Regions from separate parts of the Nakamurella panacisegetis genome, predicted to be linked through region 1. Evidence: riboswitches for the same ligand, from Rfam matches in the RefSeq annotation. Region 1 holds a riboswitch; the other holds the start of a gene.
The links. Region 1 has a riboswitch for S-adenosylmethionine ahead of BLS97_RS21080 (metal-dependent hydrolase family protein). Riboswitches for the same ligand answer to the same signal wherever they lie in the genome.

Region 1 (4,179 bases):
CGTCGGTCGATCCCGGCGGTTCGTCGACGGGACCGGCCTGCTCGGTGGCCGGGCGGATGGCCTGCTCCTCGATCGGGACGCAGACCGGCGGCAGCATCGTGCTGCCCTCGAACCAGCAGAACCTCACCGGTCTCAAGCCGACGATGGGCCGCACGTCGATCTACGGCGTCATCCCCCTGTCGTACACGCGCGACCATTCCGGTCCACTGGCCCGCGACGTGCTCGACGCGGCCGTCATGCTGAGCGTGATGGCCGGCCCGGACCGCAACGATCCGCGCACCCTCGGCCTGCCCGCCGTGCCCGATCTGGTGGCGTCGGCGCTGCCGGTCCGTCGCGGCGGCAAGGTGGTGATGCGTCGCAGCACCCGCATCGGTGTGCCGGCCGATTTCCTCACCGGCGTCACCGACCCGGTGAAGAAGCTGCGCACCGATTTCCTGAACACCATGGCCAAGATCCCCGGGGCGAAGCTGGTGGACGTCACCTACCCGAACGACTGGGCCCTGCTCACCGGCACCTTCAATGCGATCCGGCTCAGCGAACGCACGGAGCCGTTCCTGCCCTACCTGCAGAAGGACCTGACGCTGTTCGGAGTGTCGTTGTTGTCCTGGCTGCAGGGCATCTTCCTGTCCGGCGACGAGTGGATCACCGGCCAGCGGGCGAAGAACCACCTGATCCGCGAGGTGCTCGACGGGGTCATGAGCAAGTGCGACGTGCTGCTGCAGACCAGCGTCGTCCCGTTCGACATCCTCGGCCTGCCGGAGATCGGCTTCCCGATCGGCTTCCAGGCGCTCGGCGCGAACCCCACGGTGCCGGTCGGCGGCATCCTGGGCGCCGGACCCTACGAGGAGGACCGGCTGATCGAGGTGGTGGCCGCGTACCAGGCCAGCACCGACTGGCACCTGCGGCGTCCGGCCGATCCGGTGCTCCCGGCCATCACGCCGAAGGTCAGGGCGGCCGTCACCGCCGGAACGCGCCTGACCCCGGAGTACGTGGCCGCCAACGGCGCCTGATCGCGAGGCGGCGGTGCCCGGAAGGGCACCGCCGCCCGGTTCGGTTGCCGCCTCGGTGCATCCGGCTCGGTACGGCTCAGTACGGCCGAGTCAGGCCGATCGGAGCCGGGCGGTCGGGCGACGACGGCGGTTCCTCATCGGCCCGGTAGTTGTCCTCGAACTCCTGCCGTTCCTCGATCTTCTTCTTGATGCGGCCAAGGCCCGGTAGCGCGCCGAGCATCTCGTTCAGTTCCTTCGACACGTCGAGCAGGTCGCGGAGATCCGGGGCCACCGTGCCGAGGGTGTCCAGGATCGGGACGATGTCCTGCCGCATCTTCTCGGCCAGGTCGGGCAGCGTGTCGACCAACTGCACGATCGCGTCCACCTCGACCGGGCTGGTCGTGTCGGCCAGCCGGGCCAACATCGGCTCCAGGCGGGCCAGCACGGGCTGGTAGCCGTCCAGGAGCGGTGTGATCCGGTCGGTCAGCACATCGGCCCGTCCGACCACGGTCTCTACCCGGGACACCACGGTCTCGGTCCGGATGACCACGCCGGCCGCGCGCCGATTGGTCGTCTCGACCTCGTCCATGAGGGCGGCCACCCGAACCATGATCATCTCCACCTCACCGACGATGGTCACCAACCGCGGCACCAGGCCGATCGCGGTCTCGATGGCGCCGTAGCCCCGGCCGGCCAGCTTGAGCAGATCGTTCGGTCCTGGAATTCGCATGCCCGGCAGTTACCCAATCGCCGGTCGATTCACCATCGGTTCAGCCGTTCCTGCCGCCGGGCCGTCCGTTCGACGGCCGCGTGATGTGGTTCACCGCCTCCGGTGTTGGTCGGAGCCGGTCGGGCGTGACTATGCTCGAACGAGCTCAAGAGTGTCAGCGTCAAGATCCGGCTCGCTGACCGGCAACCCTTCTCCGCGATGGGGTGCCCCGGAGATAGAGCCGGCCGGCTTGTCCGGCAATTCGCGGCTCTGCTCCCAGGGCCTTCTTCGCCCGAGAGGACAGCTCCGTGTCGATCCCGCCGCCGGCCCGGCCGACCGTCGACTTCACCGTGCGCCAGGCCTTCGTCATGGACGAATCCGGCGACTTCGGGCCGCCGACCGACCTGCAGGTGACGGGCGGCCGGATCGCCGCGATCGGTCCGGATCTGCCCCGCAATTCGCTCGACGTGGACCTGAGCGGATGCTGGCTGATGCCGGGTGTGGTCGACGCCCACCTGCACGCGGTCACACACAGCTTCGACGGCTGGGAACAGCTCAACACCCCGTACAGCTACCGGATCACCGAGACCCTCGACGCGCTACGGCGCACCCTGGCGGCCGGCGTGACGTTCGTCCGCGACGCGGGCGGTCTGGACGCCGGGGTTCGCGACGCTGTCGCCGCCGGCCTCTCCGAGGCACCGGAACTGCAGGTCAGCGTCGTGCCGCTGAGCCGGACCGGCGGCCACGGCGACGGTTTCCTGGCCGGCGTCGGGCGACCGTACCCGGTTGACGGGATGCTGCCGGACTACCCGGGACGGCCCCCGCACGTCGCCGACGGGGTGGACGAGGTGCGACGCGTGGTGCGCACCATCCTGCGCAGCGGGGCCGACTGGATCAAGATCATGGCCACCGGCGGCGTGATGTCGGCCGGGGCCGGGGAGTTCCCGGCCGAATTCACCGGCGAGGAGCTGACCACGGCGATCGTCGAGGCGGACCGCCGGGGCAAGCCGGCGATGGTGCACGCCCTTGGCGGTCCGGCCATCGGGCAGGCCCTTCGCGCCGGAGCCCGTTCGATCGAGCACGGACTCTGGCTCACCGAGGCCGACGCCGACCTGATGGCCTCCACCGGGGCCACCCTGGTCCCGACACTCGGGATCTACGCCCACCTGGCCGAACTCGCGGCCACCCCGGGCGCGCTCCCCGCGGCCACCGCCGACCGAGCCCGCGCCGCCGGAGTCGCGTTGGGCGATGCGGTCCGGATCGCGCGGGCGGCCGGCGTTCCGATCGCCCTCGGCACCGATTTCGCCCATCGTGACCACCACGGGCACAACCTCACCGAGATAGCGCATCTCGTCGCGGCCGGCCTCACCGTGGCCGAGGCGCTGGTGGCCGCCACCTCGGCCGGAGCCGATCTGTGCGGGGTGGGCCACCTCACCGGGCGGCTGCGGGTCGGGTACCGCTTCGACGCCGTCGTCCTGGACGCCGATCCCAGCGACCCGGAGACCTTCCGCTCGCCGGAGTCGGTCGGCGGCGTCTTCGCGGCCGGTCGTCCGGTGCGCCCCCACCCGCGGTGGCCCATGTCCCGATGTTGATCGCACCCGCCGCATGCGCCCCCTCACGAGCACTCCAGGAAAGTTGAACCCCATGTCCCAGAACATCTCCCGTCGTCAGCTACTGAGATTCGGCGCCGGCAGTGCCGGCCTGATGATCATCACCCCGATCATCGCCGCCTGCTCGACCCCGAGCACACCCATCGCTGCGTCGTCGACGCCGAGCACATCCACCGCCGGCGGGTCGGCCGGGTCGTCAGGTGCCTCGTCCGCACCCGGCTCGGCGACGGCGACGGCGACGGCCGCGACCGGCGGCGGCTCGGGCACCCTGAAGTACGCCCGCACCACCGGCCCGACCAGCCTGGACCCGCACAACACGATCGCCTCCGGCGACGTCTACACGCTCAACCAGATCTTCGAGCCGCTGTACGTCACCGACGTGAAGGGTGAGCTGAAGCCGCATCTGGCCACCGGGCACACCGTCTCGGCCGACGGGAAGACCTACACGTTCACCCTGCGCAAGGGGGTCACCTTCTCCGACGGCTCCCCCCTGACCGCGAAGGATGTCGTCTACTCGCTGCTGCGCTCGCGTGACTTCCCGAAGTCGCCGCTCGGGTTCCTGGACAGCGCGATCAAGACCGTCACGGCCAAGGACGATCTCACGGTCGTGGTCGTCCTGAAACAGCCGTGGGCACCGCTGATCTCCGACATCTCGGCGTTCTCCAACTCCATCGTCCCGGACAAGTTGCAGGGCAAGACGGCAGCCGCCTTCTTCCAGGCCCCGATCGGAACCGGCCCGTTCACGCTGACCTCCTGGACCAAGGGCGGCACCGTGGTGCTGGCGCGCAACACCAGGTACTGGCAGTCCGGGCTGCCGTATCTGGACGGGGTGGAGTTCAGCATCGTCAGCGACGACAACCAGCTGGTGCAG
Region 2 (4,179 bases), 2.0 Mb from region 1:
ACCATCAGCAGCGGGATGATGTCCTCCGGGTAGGTACTCCCCATGGTCTCGACCTGCCCGAACAGATCGAGCAGGGACACGTAGAACACGATCGAGGTGCCCTTGATCAGACCGATCAGCTGATTGACATAGGACGGCACGATGGTGCGCAGGGCCTGCGGGAGTTGGACGCGCCGGAAGGTCCGCCCCTTGGACATACCGAGCGCGGTGGCTGCCTCGAGCTGTCCCTGGTCCACCGAGAGCAGCCCCGACCGGACTACCTCGGCCGCGTAGGCCGCTTCGTTCAGACTGAGCCCGATGACCGCGATCGCCATGTAGGAGAACAGCTTCGACTCGTCGACGGAGAAGAACGCCGGCCCGAACGGGACACCGAACGACAACCGCGGATAGAGCGCGCTGAAGTTGTACACGAAGATCAACACGACGATCAGCGGAATGGATCGGAACACCCAGATGTACAGCCAGGACAGGCCGGACAGCAGCGGATTCCTCGACGATCGCCCGACGGCCAGGATGATGCCGCCGATCAGCCCGAGGACGGCACTGTAGGCGGCCACCTGCAGGGTGACCACCAGCCCGTCGAGGATGACCGGCCGGAGGAACCAGTAGCGGAAGCGGGACCACTGGTAGAACGGGTTGGTGATGAGCCCGTGACCGAACTGGGCGAAGATCACCACGACAACGGCGATGGCGATCCACCGGCCCGGATGGCGCAGCGGAATCACTCGCTGCAGAGCCGTTTTCGGTCTCGCAGCTGACGTGGCGAGCGTCGGCGGGGCGCTCGTCACATTCTTTTCGAGCGGAGTGGTGGACAAGAGATATCTCCATCAATGGCGTCGACGGCAGCAATGATCGCTGGGACGTCGATCGAAAGGACTGAACGGTTGCACAAATCGCCCTGGCGCGCTGATGGCGCAGGACTGCGGTTTGTGGGGTGCCGCCGTGGGTACGGACGGCCTGTCGGTCAGGCCTTACAGAGCGCGCTGGAGACCCGCTGGAGATCGACGTGACGACGTGAGACGCCCAACAGTGACCGCAACCGCGCCACGACGTGGGCGATTGCCGCAAGACCGGTACTGGCCTGGGCTTTCATGTTGATCGTCTCGTCCGTTCGTCCGGCCACAGCAGTGGCCCCACGCTTGCGGGGCTCGGGGTCGAGCACCGCCTGGTCGTCATCCGGAGCACCCCACCGTGTTCGGCACTTGATGTGCACCGAGGGTTGCCGCCCAGCGAGCCGGAGCTTGTCGCTGAATCTCATGACCGTGGAACGAAGCTAACACCGGGAAGCACGCCGGTCAACTCGCGAATGGTCGCCCCCGCGCAGCCATTTCCCCTGAAGCGATTAACGGTCGGGAACGCCGGCCGGCGGTCGGGCCCTCGAACTGGGCATTTTTCGCGGTGTTATGTTGTTCGGCAGGTAATGAGTGTCAGCGTGCAGCCCTGGCTTGCTGGCCGGCAACCCTCCTTCGCGGCGGGGTGCTCCAGGTGACGACCTGGTGATCGCCGATCGGCGGTCGCAAGCGCGAGTCGGCCCGCCGGCCGCCTCCTGACAAGCCCGAACCCATCCCATCCCCCTTGTGAAGGTCTACTCATGTCATCACCTCTCCATCTGGCCATCGCCCTCGAGGGAGCCGGATGGCATCCGGCTGCCTGGCGTGAACCGTCGGCCCGTCCGGCTGACCTGTTCGGAGCCGACTACTGGCTCGATCTGGTCGCTCTGGCCGAGCGTGGTCTGGCCGACTTCCTCACCATCGAGGACTCTTTCTCCCTGGATGCCACCGGCCTGTCGACCGACGAGGACGACACCAATCAGGTCCGCGGTCGGCTGGATGCCGTGTTGATCGCGGACCGGGTGGCCCCGACGACACGACACATCGGCCTGGTGCCGACGGTGCTGGCCACACACACCGAGCCGTTCCACATCTCCAAGGCCATCGCCACCCTCGACCACGTCAGTACCGGCCGAGGGGGCGTGCGGGTGCAGGTATCGGCCCGAGCGGCCGAGGCCGCGCACGTCGGCCGCCGGCAGCTCCCCCTGATCACCCAGGAGAACTATTTCGAACCGGCGGCCCAGCAGGCTCTCTCGGTTCTGCTCGACGAGGCGACGGACTTCGTCGAGGTGATCCGCCGGCTGTGGGACAGCTGGGAGGACAACGCCGAGATCCGTGACGTCACCACCGGACGGTTCATCGACCGCGACAAGATCCACTACATCGATTTCCAGGGTCAGTTCTTCTCGGTCAAGGGACCGTCGATCGTGCCGCGCCCGCCTCAGGGCCAACCGCTGGTGACCGCGTTGGCCCACTCACCGATCGTCTACCGGTTCGCCGCCCGCAGCGCCGATGTCGTCTTCGTCACCCCGGCCGACACCCAGAGCGCGCGCCGGATCCTGGACGAGGTCCGGACGGAGCTCAGGGGCGTCGGCCGCCCGGAGGGCGAACTAGCCGTCTACGCCGATGTCGTGGTCTTCCTGGATTCGCCGACCGAGACCGGCGAGGCGAGAAGAGCTCGATTGGACGCCCTCTCGGGTGCGCCCTACGTTTCCGACGCGTACATCTTCGCCGGTTCGGCCGGTGATTTAGCGGATCTGCTCCTGGCCTGGCAGTCGATCGGCTACACCGGCTTCCGGCTGCGTCCCGGAACTCTCCCGGACGACCTGACCGCCATCACCGAGGACCTGGTTCCCGAACTCCAGTCTCGTGGCGCCTTCCGCACCGAGTACGAATCCGACACCCTCCGCGGGCTGCTGGGTCTGGGCCGCCCGACAAACCGCTACGCCGTTCCGGCTCCGATCACAGGAAGGGTCTGAATCCACGATGACCAAGCCCCGCAAGCAGATCCATCTCGCCGCACACTTCCCGGGCGTGAACAACACCACGGTGTGGAGTGACCCACGATCGGGTAGCCACATCGAATTCGAGTCGTTCCGCCGGTTCGCACAGATCGCCGAGCGGGCAAGATTCGACTTCATCTTTCTGGCCGAGGGCCTGCGACTGCGCGAGCAGAACGGGAAGATCTATGACCTCGACGTCGTCGGTCGCCCGGACACGTTCGGCATCCTCACCGCCCTGGCTGCCGTCACCGACCACATCGGCCTCACCGGCACCATCAACTCCACCTTCAACGAGCCGTACGACGTGGCGCGGCAGTTCGCCAGCCTGGACCACCTGTCCAACGGCCGGGCGGCCTGGAACGTGGTCACCTCCTGGGACGCCTTCACCGGCGAGAACTTCCGCCGTGGCGGGTTTCTGGCCCAGGAGCAGCGGTACGAGCGGGCCCAGCGGTTCCTGAACGCCACCGTCGAGCTGTTCGACTCTTGGGTGGGTGATGAGATCCTTGCCGACAAGGTCTCGGGTCAATTCCTCACCCACGGCCACCCGGGCGGATTCTCCGTGCGCGACAACCACTTCGATATCCACGGCAATTTCAACGTGCCGCGCAGTCCGCAGGGCCGGCCAGTCATCTTCCAGGCCGGCGATTCCGACGCCGGCCGGGAGTTCGCCGCCGAGTCCGCGGACGCCATCTTCACTCGGCACGGCACCCTGGGGGCCGGGCAGGCGTTCTACGCGGACATCAAGGGTCGGCTGGCCAAGTTCAATCGGCGTCACGAGGAGCTGCTGGTGCTACCCGCGGCGACCTTCATCCTGGGCGACACCGATGCCGAGGCCCAGGAGTACGCCGCGCAGGTTCGTCGACAGCAGGTCAGCGGACAGACGGCCATCAAGTTCGCCGAGCAGCTCTGGAACCGCGACCTGAGCGCCTACGACCCCGACGGCCCGCTGCCCGAGGTCGACCCCTTGGTCGGCGAGAACACCATCGCCAAGGGGCGAGCCAGCGTCCGCATGAACGCCGACCCAATCGCAGTGGCCCACGAGTGGCGCGAACTCGCAGTGGCCAAGGCCCTTTCGCTCCGGGACGTCGTGGTCGAGAAGACCGCCCGGCAGAACTTCATCGGAACCCCGGCGACCGTGGCCGCCGCCATCGACCAGTACGTCCAGGCGGACGCCAGCGACGGGTTCATTCTGGTCCCGCACATCACCCCGGACGGGCTGAGCGAATTCGCCGACAAAGTCGTCCCGATCCTGCAGGAACGCGGGGTGTTCCGCACTGACTACGCCGGGTCTACCCTTCGTGAGCACCTCGGTCTGGCCGCTCGGACGCCCCGGGCGCGGGTCTCTG

Region 2: another riboswitch for S-adenosylmethionine. It lies ahead of BLS97_RS11765 (LLM class flavin-dependent oxidoreductase); the one in region 1 lies ahead of BLS97_RS21080 (metal-dependent hydrolase family protein).

Annotation. Positions count from the first base shown of each region.
Region 1 covers NZ_LT629710.1:4,672,704-4,676,882, forward strand. The annotation lists gene BLS97_RS21070 (amidase) at 1-1,010, shown strand, start outside; gene BLS97_RS21075 (hypothetical protein) at 1,087-1,719, opposite strand; SAM riboswitch class IV at 1,863-1,969, shown strand; gene BLS97_RS21080 (metal-dependent hydrolase family protein) at 2,007-3,290, shown strand; gene BLS97_RS21085 (ABC transporter substrate-binding protein) at 3,343-4,179, shown strand, end outside.
Region 2 covers NZ_LT629710.1:2,663,262-2,667,440, reverse strand. The annotation lists gene BLS97_RS23505 (amino acid ABC transporter permease) at 1-815, opposite strand, end outside; gene BLS97_RS24500 (putative leader peptide) at 965-1,093, opposite strand; SAM riboswitch class IV at 1,131-1,262, opposite strand; SAM riboswitch class IV at 1,417-1,529, shown strand; gene BLS97_RS11765 (LLM class flavin-dependent oxidoreductase) at 1,592-2,809, shown strand; gene BLS97_RS11760 (NtaA/DmoA family FMN-dependent monooxygenase) at 2,817-4,179, shown strand, end outside.